2 regions of the Actinomyces procaprae genome follow, and region 2 is predicted to be linked to the other one. Evidence: riboswitches for the same ligand, from Rfam matches in the RefSeq annotation. Region 2 holds a riboswitch; the other holds the start of a gene.
What was found. Region 2 has a riboswitch for S-adenosylmethionine ahead of E4J16_RS08290 (cobalamin-independent methionine synthase II family protein). Riboswitches for the same ligand answer to the same signal wherever they lie in the genome.

Region 1 (5,819 bases), 1.7 Mb from region 2:
TGGGGATGTCATAGTCCTCGATCTCAACGATGTCGAGGTTGAGTCCGGCGTCGGCGGCGAGGTTGTCCTGCACCCACTGGAGGATCTGGGCGTGGGGCTGGGAGGACGCGCCGATCTTGATGGTGGCCGTGTCGCCGTCGACGCTGATGCCGTCGACCCCGCTGGAGTTGCCGGAGCAGGCGGCCAGGGTCAGGGCGACGACGGAGGCGAGTCCGCCGGCCAGTACGGTGCGGCGAGCAATGGTGGTGGTCATGGTGGTTCCTTGTCTTGAGAGCAGTGGTTGCTGCACGGAATTCGGGGTGGGCGGTGAGGCGCTCACGCCAGGAGCGCCGTCGCCGGGGTGGATATGCGAGCCGAGCCTTCCTTCGGGGCCGCGCCCCGGGACTCCGGCTGGTCGAGGCTCAGCGGTGGTCGACCAGCCGGCTGAGCATGTCGCCACACACCTGGATGACGGCGACCACGAGCACGATGAGGACGACGACGATCACCATGACGTCGGAGGCGTTCTGCCGGTAGCCGTACTGGATGGCCAGGTCGCCCAGGCCGCCGCCGCCCACGGTCCCGGCCATGGCGGTGTAGCCGAGCAGGGTGATCAGGGTGACCGTGGCCGACTGGATGAGGGTGGGCAGGGCCTCACGGACCAGCACGCCCCAGGTGATCTGGCGGCCGGAGGCGCCCATCATGAGGGCCGCCTCGACCTTGCCGTGGTCGACGTCGTTGATCGCGGTCTCGACCAGGCGCGCGTAGAAGGGGATGGCGCCGATCGTCAGGGGCACACAGGCCGCCCCCCAGCCCAGGGAGGTGCCCACGAGCATGCGGGTGAAGGGGATCAGCGCCACCATCAGGATGATGAATGGCATGGAGCGCCCGAGGTTGACGATCTGGGACAGCACCTCGTAGACGGCCCGGTTGGCGTGCTGCCCGCGCTTGCCGGTGCTGACCAGGGCCAGGCCCAGCAGCATGCCGAGGATGATGGTCAGCGCCCCGGACACGCCCAGCATCTGGAAGGTCTCCAGGGTGGCCGGGCCGAGCTTGCGCTGGATGGCGGGGTTGTTGAACCAGGTGTCGTCGCCCCTGGCGGCCAGGGCGAGGACTCCGGAACCGATCAGCGTGTTCATGCGCGCACCTCCGCGGTAACGCCCGCTTCGCGCAGGGCGGTGAGCGTGCCCGGCGCCTGTTCGGCGCGGACAGTGAGGGCCAGGCGCCCGACCTGGGCCGAGCCGAGGGTCTCGAACAGGCCGCCGGCGACGTCGGCGCCCTGCTCGGCGGCGAGCGCCAGCACTTGGGCCGCCGCGGGCTGCCCGTGCCGGGCGGTGAGGGCGACGTCGATGACCAGATCGCCGTCGTCGAGCGCCCCCTCGGGGATCTCCGGGGTGGGGACGAGCTCGTGGGACAGCCGGGAGTCGACGTCGGAGACGACCGCCTCGATCGGGCCGGACTCGACGACGCGGCCCGCATCAAGCAGGCTGACGGAGTCGCAGATCTGGCGGACCACGCTCATCTCGTGAGTGATGATGACGACGGTGACGCCGAGCCGGTCGCGCACGTCCCGGATGAGCCCGAGGATCTGGCGGGTGGTCTCCGGGTCCAGGGCGCTGGTGGGCTCGTCGCACAGCAGGACGGCGGGCTGATCCGCGAGCGCCCGGGCGATGCCGACCCGCTGCTTCTGGCCGCCGGAGAGCTGGGAGGGGTAGGAGGAGCCGCGGTCGGCCAGGCCCACCAGGTCCAGCATGCGGGCGACGGTGTCGTGCCTCTGGCCGCTGGGCACGCCGGCCAGTGCCAGCGGGTAGGCGACGTTCTGGGCGGTGGTGCGCGAGTCCAGCAGGTTGGCGTGCTGGAAGACCATGCCGATGGCGCGGCGGGCCTCGCGCAGGTCGCGGGCGGACAGGTCGGTCATGTTCTTGCCCGCCACGCGCACCTCCCCGAAGGTGGGGCGCTCAAGGCTGGTCAGGCAGCGCACCAGCGTTGACTTGCCGGCGCCGGAGGTGCCGACGATGCCGTGAATGGAGCCGGCGTGCACGTCCAGGGTGACGCCGTCCAGGGCGCGCACCGTGTTGCCGCCCGGGAGCTTGTAGACCTTGTGGACATCGCGCAGGGAGATCATGGGCTCCGGCGTCTGGGCACCGGACGCCACGCCGTCCGCGCCCGGCCGCCCGGGGCCCGGTGCATCGGATGCAGGTAGCTGCGTCACGTGATCCTCCATCGGTCCTGGCGGTAGCACCCTCACCGCGAACGGGGGTTGCTGCAACGTCGACGAGCCAGGTCTCTCGGTTGCTCTGGATGGTCGGCGCCTACGTTAGGCGGGAAGCGGCGCCCGGAGCAAGCCGGTCGCCGAAAACGACGCGCGCATCACTACACCGAGATCGGTAGATCTTACGTACCGAGGTCGGTAGATCTTACGTACCGAGGTCGGTAGATCTTACGTACCGAGGTCGGTAGATCTTACGTACCGAGGTCGGTAGATCTTACGTACCGAGGTCGGTCGATACCGGACTGTTCCGGTTGGAGGTGTGGCGGTGGGGTGGCTGCCCACGCACTTGCTGGTGCGCCTGCGGCGGTGGCGGCGCCAGGGCCGCGAACGCGTGCGGGTGGCAGGAGGCGTCTCGCGCCGCCGCCAAGCGGGCCGTCCTCACCCTGGCGGCAGTGGACCGGGGCGTGCGGGACACCAGTATGGAACTCATGAGCCTGACCCATGTGGCGGCAGCGCTGGGGTGTCTTGGCACACTGTCAGCATCCGTGCCCGGAGGCTCCAGACAACAGCCACTACACCCCCGGGGACCGGATAAGCCGGCTGCCGGCGCGAGCGTGGCACCTTAGGCCGCGGCGTCGGCATGAGTGCGCGCTTCTGCCCGGTGGAGATGAGCGCGTGCCTCTGCCCGGTGGAGCGTAGGGGGCGGCGACACCGCACGACCCCGGTGCTTCTGCACGGCCCCGGTGCTTCTGCACGACCTTGGTGTGTGTTGCACGACCACCCCGGGGTCGTGCAACACACACCAAGGTCGTGGAACACGGCCCCAGGTCGTGCAGAACATAGGAGCAGCGCAAGCGGCACCGCCACCGACACCATCGCCGAGCCCGAACCCGAGCCCCCGTCGGCGTCCGAACCCGAGCCCCCGTCGGCGTCCGAGGCTGAGTCCGAGGCTGAGGCTGAGTCCGAGGCTGAGGCTGAGTCCGAGGCTGAGGCTGAGTCCGAGGCTGACTTCGAGGCCATGGACGTCGGCGAGCAGACCATCACCAACCACCCCAAGCCGGCAACCACCGGCACCAGATACAACGCCCCCAACAAACCCCGAGGCCCGACAGCCACCGGCACGAACGTGGCGCATCAGACCGGTATGTCTCAACCTGAGGGACCCGATGAACAGCACCGGAACACCACGCCTAACTAGTCCGCCACCAACCCCGCGCCCGCAAGCGGGTCCAACCACCACGCACATCGCGTCTACTACGCCACTTCGGGGTTAACAACGCCAGTTAACCGTCTGCTGAAGGGCTCCGGGCCATACAGCAGAGCGTTAAGTAGCGTTGTTAACGCCCTACCGGCGCAGCAGACACCCCAGCCCACTCACGCACCCGCCCCCCGGACCACGGCTCCCGACCAGCCCGTGAACACCCCACTCCCAAACCGGAAGCGCTGGTTACCACGACCGAGGTCGGTTGAGGTTGCGCATCGACCCCGACACCGGTGACCCGTCATGACCGGCCGCTACGACGATGCCCGTGACAGGATGCAGCCATGGCACCCATGAACGCGACGCCCCCAGCCCCGCAGCCGCCGTCGGAACCGGCCGACCGCGCCTCCTCCACCGCGGTGCCGCCCGCGCCGCTGGTGACCGATATCCTGGGTGAACCCTGGGTGGCCCGCACAATCCCGGTGACCGAGTCCCCCGCCGCGCCGGGGGCGGACCACGCCGTGCTGGTGCATCAGCGCCGGGCCGCGCCGACGCCGGGGCCGGACGGGCAAGTGAGCGGACCCCGGCACGCGCGTGCCGTCCTGTACCTGCACGGGCGCAACGACTACTTCTTCCAGACGTGGCTGGCCGGCGCGTTCCTCGCCGCCGGCTTTGAGTTCTACGCCTTGGAGCTGCGCGCCTGCGGCCGGGCGGGCGTGGGCTACCGGTCTCCGCACGATGTGCGCGACCTGCGCGTGCACGATGAGGAGATCACCAAGGCCCTGCGGATCATCCGCGAGGAGCACGGGCACAGCGACGTCGTGCTGAACGGGCACTCCACCGGCGGCCTGCAGGCGGTGATCTGGGCGGCCGATCACCCCGGGTCGGTCGAGGCCGTGACCCTGAACTCCCCGTGGCTGCAGCTGAACTCCTCCGCGCTGGTGCGATCCTACGGCTCGGCCCTCATCGACCTGCTCTCTCGCCGTGCCCCCGACCGCATTATCGATAACCCGAGTGAGAAGAAGGAGCTTGCGCCCACCGGCGGGGATTCCGGAGCGTCCGCGGCGGGCTCCGCGCCCGGCGCTCAGGGCTACGACGCCGCCACCGCCATCCCGGTCGACGCCGATCCCGGCCCGGTTGAGGTCGACGTGTACGCCCGCACTCTGCACCGGCGGTGGGGCGGCGAGTGGGACTGGGACCTGTCGCTTAAGCCGTCGCCGTCGTTCCCCGTGCGGGCGGGCTTCCTGGCTGGGATTCGGCGGCTGCAGCGGGAGGTGCGCCACGGCCTGGGCATCGGCGTGCCGGTGCTGGTGTGCTGCTCGACGGCGTCGGGCGGGCCGGACGTCTCGCGCGAGGAGGCGCTGCGCTGCGACACGGTGCTGTCGGTGGAGCAGATCGTGGAGCGCTCCAGGTTCCTGGGCGAGGACGTGACCGTGGTGCAGATCCCCGGCGGGGTGCACGACCTGGCGTTGTCCCCCTCGCGGGCGCGTGCGGACTACCTGTCCACGGTCACCGGGTGGCTGGTCCAGCGGCTGGGTTGAGCGCTGAGCTGACGACTCGGGGCTGACGACTCTGCGTTCGGCGCCGGTCACCGTGTGCCGGAGGCGCCTACCAGCTTTGCGAGTCCGGGGGCCAGGGCGTCGCTGACGCGCTCGACGACGTCGAGGGTGTCCATGAAGTCGGCCATGGTGCCGTACCAGGGGTCGGGCACGTCGAGACTCGGCGAGGGAGCGGATGCGGTGGCGGCGTCCGGGGCGTCGGGATCGAACTCGCGGAACATGCGGATGCGCGCGGGATCGACGTTGAGGCGCTCGGCGCGGCGTGTCAGGGCACGGTGGTGCGCGGCGGTCATGGCGAGGACGAGGTCGGCGCGGCGCAGCTCGGCGTCGCTGATGCGGTGGGCGGCGTGCGTGCCGATGACGGCGGCGACGGCGAGGGAGGCGGCGTCGGTCCCGGTGCCGTAGCCGGCTTCGGCGAGGACTAGGCGGGCGCGCGGGTCCATGGGGTTGCCGGCCTCCTCGTCGGAGACGCCCGCCGAGGTGACGGCGACTGCGCCCGGGCCGACGGCGGGGACGTCGGCGGCTGCGAGCCGGTCCACGAGTACCGCGTGGGCCATGGCGGAGCGGCAGATGTTGCCGGTGCACACCATGACGACGCCGTATGGCCCGGACGGATCGCGGGGTGCGGGAGGGCGCGGCGCGGGCGAGCCGGTGTTGGCGGTGGAGCCTGGGCGTGCGTTCATGGCAGGAGCCTGACCGACTCGGGGCGGGGTTTCAAGCCGAGGCGGAGCCAGCGACGTTGAGGCCTTTCGCGGCTCTTCTGGTTTGTGGGTGTGGTGTCTCGGGCTGCGGCAGGAGTGCTGACGATGTCCTGGGGCATGGCATGGGGTGGGGTGGCGTGGGGTGGGGTGTTTGGTGCGCCGGTTGG
Region 2 (5,819 bases):
CTGACGGCGACCAGTCCGACCGCGAGCGCCGCGACGGCGCGCAGTTCGCGCCGGAAGTCCATCACGGGCATGGACACCGCGGTGGAGAACAGCAGCGGCGGGAGCACCACTTCGAGGACGATGTCGGGATCCAGCTCGATCGCCGAGACGAACGGCAGGAAACCGACACCCGCCCCCAGGGCGAGCAGCAGTAGCGGAGAGGCTACGCCGACCCTGGGGGCGAGTTGGTTGCCGGCGGCGATGACGAGCAGGCCCGCGACCGCGATGATGAGTATCTCCACGGCCGCACCCTAGGACGCGGCGCCTGGAAGGAGACTCACAGGCGCGCGGAGGCCAGCCGGGCGCCCTCGGTCAGCGAGGCCAGCTTGGACCAGGCGATGTGGGCGTGCACGCGTCCGCCCAGCCCGCAGTCGGTGGAGGCGACCACGCGCTCGGGCCCTACCAGCCGGGCGAAGCGCTCGATGCGGTCGGCGACCAGCTCCGGGTGCTCCAGCACGTTCGTGGCGTGGGAGACCACTCCGGGGATCAGGTACTTGCCGTCGGGCAGGGCGGTGTCCTGCCAGATCTTCCACTCGTGCTCGTGGCGGACGTTCGCGGCCTCGAAGCTCAATCCGTTGGCGTTCACGGACAGTGCCAGGTCCACGATCTTGTCGAAGCCCAGGTCGGTGGAGTGCGGGCCGTGCCAGGAGCCCCAGCACACGTGGTAGCGCACCTGGGCGGGGTCGATGCCCTCCAGGGCGTGGTTGAGGGCCTCAATGCGCACAGCGGAGAAGCGGCGGTAGTCCTCCAGGGACGGCTCGGTGATGAACTGGTCCCAGGACTCGGCCAGGTCGGGGGCGTCGATCTGAACCGTGAGCCCGGCGTCGGTGATCGCCCGGTACTCCTCCCGCAGGGCCTCGGCCCAGGCCCATACGGCGGCCTCGTCGTCCTCGTAGAAGTAGTTGCCCACGCGGGCCGCCGACGCCGGGCTGACGGAGGCAACGAAGCCCTCGCTCAGCGGCTTGCCGGCCCTTTCAAGCCCGTGCTTGAGTGCGGCGATGTCGCGGGCGACAATGTCCTGACCGGTGTAGCGGATCTCGCCGGTGACTACGGGGAACACCCAGGGCCTGCGCGTGGCCAGGTGGATGCCGGAGGTGGGGTCTGCGTAGGCGTCGGCGTAGGCGACCCAGTCGCGGCGGTCGGTCATGGCGTCGAGCTCGAGCCTGCCGGCCGGCGTGGGCTTGCGCTCGGGCAGCTGGTCGAGCAGCTCAAGGCCGCTGAAGCGGGTGAAGGAGTATGACCACCAGGCGCCGTAGTCGACCTTCTCGGTCATGGCGTGCCCGTACTCGCCGTCGTTGACGATCGTCAGGCCGGTCTCGGCCTGCCGGGCGACGACGGCGTCGGTCTGCTCGGCGACGACCGCCGCGAGCCCGGCGTCGTCGAGGGTGCCGGCCGCGTGAGCGGCGTTAGCCTCAAGCAGCGCCTCGGTGCGGGGCAGGGAGCCTACATGGGTGGTGCGGATTTGCTTGGCCATTTCAGGTCCTTCCATCGTTCCTGGCGGGAGCACCGCACCGCCGGACGCAGCCGGTGGCGTGGTTGCTGCGGCGTCAACGAGCCAGGTCTCTCAGCCGCTCTGGATGGTGCCCGCACACCATATCAGGGCCCACCCGCAGGCCGGCGCCATCGGCGCGCCCGCGCCGCCGCCGGCGGCCGGAGTCAAGGGCCTAGCCCTCGGCGACGATCTCGACGCGACGGTTGGCGGCCCGTCCCTCCTCAGACACGGAGCCGTCCTCCTCCGTCTCCGAGGCGATCGGCTCGGACTCCCCCTTGCCCTGCGCGGTGACGTCCAGGTCGGGCAGCTGGTCGGTGATATAGGTCTTGACCGCCTCGGCCCTGCGCTCGGACAGGTCCTGGTTGTAGTCGTCCTCATCCACCGAGTCGGTGTGGCCGGTGATCGTGACCGTGGTGGGTGGATCGTCCCGCCACTGCGCGATCAGCTCGTCCAGCACCTCGTGGGCGCGGTCGGTCAGCTCCGCGGAGTCCGCCTCGAAGTTCACGTCGCTGGACAGCGTGGTGGTGGTGCGGTCCCCCAGCTCCACCACGGAGGCCGCGCCATCCGTGGTGCCGATCGGCGCCTCGATGTCATAGCTCCGCATCTCGATGGAGTACACGGGCGCCTCGACGCTCTCACCGGCCTCGGGCACGACGCCGGGGGCGACGTATCTGGTGGCCACGGCAGTGGCCGAAGGAGTCGGCGTCGCCGACGCGGCCAGTGCCATAGGCTGGGAGGCGAGCGCGCCCACCGCCGCCGCCAGCACCATCGTGCCTCCCACGGCCGCCGCGCCCCTGGCCCGCGGGGCGTTCACGGATCGGCGAGTCATCGGGTCACCGCCACGTCCGTGAACAGCTGCAGGCCGGGGATGGAGACCGTGACGGTCTCCACGTTCTCCGGCAGGGGCGCGTACATGTTGTAGTAGATCGCCGTGTCACCCGGGCGGATACGGTCGGGCTGGGAGCACAGCTGCTTGCCGTCGGTGTTGCGGGCCGTCTCATAGGTCTTCTGGTTCAGGGCGTCAATAATCATCACGCCCGAGGTCGTGCCAATGCCTCCCGAGCTGCTGAACGCGGTGGTCGGGTACAGGCCCTCATGCTCGTCGTCGTCGGGCGAGAGGCTGGTCACCGAGAAGGTGACGATCGTGAAGCCCCCGGTCACGGTGACGGCATTGAGGTCCACGCGAGCCGGCTCCTCTGCTGAGAAGCCGTTATTCAGCTCCACCTCCTGCGAGCCCAGTACGGGCAGGTTGCCGGTGAAGGGCAGGGCCGTGCCCGCCGCCGATGCCTGTGCCGCCGCAGTGGCGACGTCCCCGCCTCCGGCCGCGCCGTCGTCGTCGCCACCGCGGTCGGTCAGGCTGCATGCCGCCAGCACACCGGCGGCCACCGCGGCGCCTCCCCACGCCAATAGCCGACGACGGCTGTGGATCCGGGACGGCGCTGGGGCTCCGGTGGGCGCCGGGTTGAGGGAGGACGAAGGCATATGGCAACTCCTTGGTACGGGGAGGCAGCGGGCACGCGCGCATCGCACTCGTGCACCCGGCGTCAGGTGCTGAGCCCACTCCCACTCATTATGTATCGAAACGTTATCCAGATTGCCTGGTGCAGTCAATCCTCCACACGATCCTCCGCAGCTGTCACGCCGCTGACCTCACCTCCCTGTCCTTCGGTGCCGCGGCGGAGGGATTCGTGTCGGTGCGACGGGCTAGCGTGGCCGCCATGAATCGGCTCGAACCGCACCGCCCACCCGCAGCACCCGGCTCGGGAGACTCGATGCCGGCTATCCGCGAGCGCGCCGAGGCGGTGCTGCGCGAGCTGGTCGGGCGGGCGGACGCACGGCTGCGCCAGGACCAGTGGCGCGCCATCGAGGCACTGGTGGTGCAGCGGCGCAGGGCACTAGTGGTGCAGCGGACGGGCTGGGGAAAGTCCGCCGTCTACTTCGTTGCCACCGTGCTACTGCGGGAGGGCTGGGGCGCGTGGCGGCCCGGGGAGCCGCCTCCTCCCCCGGGGCGGCGCGGCGGTGCGGGCGCCACGGTGATCGTCTCCCCGCTGCTGGCGCTCATGCGTGACCAGGTGGCCGCCGCCCGCCGCGCCGGCATCAGCGCCCTGACCATGAACTCGGTCAATGCCCCGCAGTGGCCGCAGATCCAGGCTCAGGTGCGGCGGGGCGAGGTGGATGTGCTGCTGGTATCCCCTGAGCGGCTCAACAATCCGGTCTTCCGGGATGAGGTCCTGCCGCGCCTGGCCGCGGATGCCGCCCTGGTTGTGGTAGACGAGGCTCACTGCATCTCCGACTGGGGCCATGACTTCCGCCCCGACTACCGGCGCATTCGCACCCTGCTGGCGCAGCTGCCGCCGAGCACTCCGGTGCTGGCCACCACGGCGACGGCGAATGCCCGGGTCACCGCGGATGTCGCCGAGCAGCTCGGGGCGAGGCCGGCGCCTCCGGCGGGTCGGGTCGACGGTCCGGCCGGGGACGCCGCCGACTCCGCCGGCGTGCTGGTGCTGCGTGGAACGCTCGAACGCACCTCCCTGCACCTGGGGGTGTGCCGCCTGCCGGATGCCGCCGCGCGCCTGGCCTGGCTCGTCGACTATATGCGGGCCACGCCCGGGTCCGGAATCGTCTACTGCCTGACGGTGTCGGCGGCGGGTGAGGTTGCCGAGCAATTGCGTGAGGCGGGTCTGGCGGTGGCCGCCTACACGGGGCGCACGGACTCTGCGGAGCGGGAGCGGCTGGAGGAGGAGCTGAAGGAGAACCGGGTGAAGGCGCTGGTGGCCACCAGCGCGCTGGGCATGGGTTTCGACAAGCCGGATCTTGCTTTCGTGGTGCACGTGGGGGCACCGAGCTCGCCGGTGGCGTACTACCAGCAGGTGGGCCGTGCGGGGCGCGGAGTCGACCGCGCCGAGGTGATCCTCCTGCCGGGGGCTGAGGACCGCGCCATTTGGGACTGGTTCGGCGCCCAGGGCTTCCCGCCCGAGGATGCGGTGCGCGGGGCTCTGGCCGCGCTCGAGGGCGCCGCAACCGCCGGGGCCGGGCCGCTGAGCACGAATGCCCTGGAGACCATGGTGCCGGTGCGGCGCGCCCGGCTGGAGTCCATGCTCAAGGTCCTCGACGTCGACGGCGCGGTGCGGCGTGTGCGAGGGGGCTGGGAGGCGACCGGGCGGTCCTGGGAGTATGACGCACCGCGGTACGCACGCGTGGAGCGGGCGCGGCTCGCAGAGCAGGACTTGATGGTGCGCTATGAGTCCCTGTCCGCGCCGGACTGCCGCATGGCCTTCCTGCGGCGGGTGCTGGACGATCCGGAGCTTGCCGACGGATGGCGGTGCGGGGCATGCGACTTGTGCGGTGGCCTGCAGCTGCCCCTGGCGCCGGGTGAGCGGGAGATCGCCGCGGCCCGAAAGGCGCTGACTCGCGTGGGCGTGTCCATTGAGCCCCGCAGGCGTTGGCCGAGCGGAATGGACCGCCTGAACCTGCCCGAGCTCAGGGGGGCCATCGCTGAGGAGGATAGGCACGAGCCCGGGTTCGCGGTCGGCCGCCTGGACGGTTTGGGGGTCTCCGGCGCACTGCGTGATCTGTTCGACTCCGGCGGCGACTGCGAGGTGCCGGACGCGCTGCGCGGCCCGGTGCTGGAGGTGGTGGACCGGCTTGCCGACGCGCACGCCGTGACGGCTGCGGCAGGCACCGCCGTGGTGATTGTCGACTCGCGCACCCGCCCCCGGCTGGTGCGCCACCTGGGGCACGCACTGGCCCGACGTCTGGGCGCCGTTCCCCTGGGTGTCATCGGGGTGCGCGGTGAGCCCGGCAGGCACGACGTCGGCTCCGCTTTCCGCCTGGCCGACGTATGTCGTGCGCTTACGCTTGAGGACTGGTCTGCGCAGGCGCTGGCGCGTCTGCGGGGATGCTCCGTAGTGCTGGTGGACGACTGGACCGAGTCCGGTTGGACGCTCACCGTAGCGGCCATGCTGCTGCGCCGGGCCGGGGCGGCGCGCGTGTACCCCTTCGTGCTAGCGCAGCGCTGACGGCAGCGGGCAGCCACAGGACGTGCTGCGAATTCGCCTACGACCTCGGCTTGCCGGTGCGCCCCGGGGTCATTCGGCTTTGGCGCGGGCCGCGTCCACCAGTTCCTGCGCGATCCCTGCCACGCCGTCCTGGGACGCGTGCGCGCCTGCGGGCAGGAGGCCCTCGTCCTGCAGGTAGTACCACCAAAGTGGTGCGGCCCAGGCGCGCGGCTGCCCGAGCGCGACGGCTGTGAGATGCCGTGCGACCGCCTCCCGGCCGGCGCCGGTGT

Region 1: linked by a shared signal. The riboswitch ahead of E4J16_RS00670 (methionine ABC transporter ATP-binding protein) and the one ahead of E4J16_RS08290 (cobalamin-independent methionine synthase II family protein) in region 2 are both predicted to bind S-adenosylmethionine.

Annotation. Positions count from the first base shown of each region.
Region 1 is NZ_CP039292.1:165,382-171,200, reverse strand. Features, by position in the region: gene E4J16_RS00680 (MetQ/NlpA family ABC transporter substrate-binding protein) at 1-253, opposite strand, end outside; gene E4J16_RS00675 (methionine ABC transporter permease) at 402-1,118, opposite strand; gene E4J16_RS00670 (methionine ABC transporter ATP-binding protein) at 1,115-2,203, opposite strand; SAM riboswitch class I at 2,197-2,287, opposite strand; gene E4J16_RS00660 (alpha/beta hydrolase) at 3,746-4,933, shown strand; gene E4J16_RS00655 (low molecular weight protein-tyrosine-phosphatase) at 4,981-5,634, opposite strand.
Region 2 is NZ_CP039292.1:2,056,166-2,061,984, forward strand. Features, by position in the region: gene E4J16_RS08285 (cation:proton antiporter) at 1-281, opposite strand, end outside; gene E4J16_RS08290 (cobalamin-independent methionine synthase II family protein) at 317-1,513, opposite strand; SAM riboswitch class I at 1,522-1,623, opposite strand; gene E4J16_RS08295 (OmpA family protein) at 1,704-2,360, opposite strand; gene E4J16_RS08300 (hypothetical protein) at 2,357-3,013, opposite strand; gene E4J16_RS08305 (RecQ family ATP-dependent DNA helicase) at 3,250-5,550, shown strand; gene E4J16_RS08310 (Tat pathway signal sequence) at 5,620-5,819, opposite strand, start outside.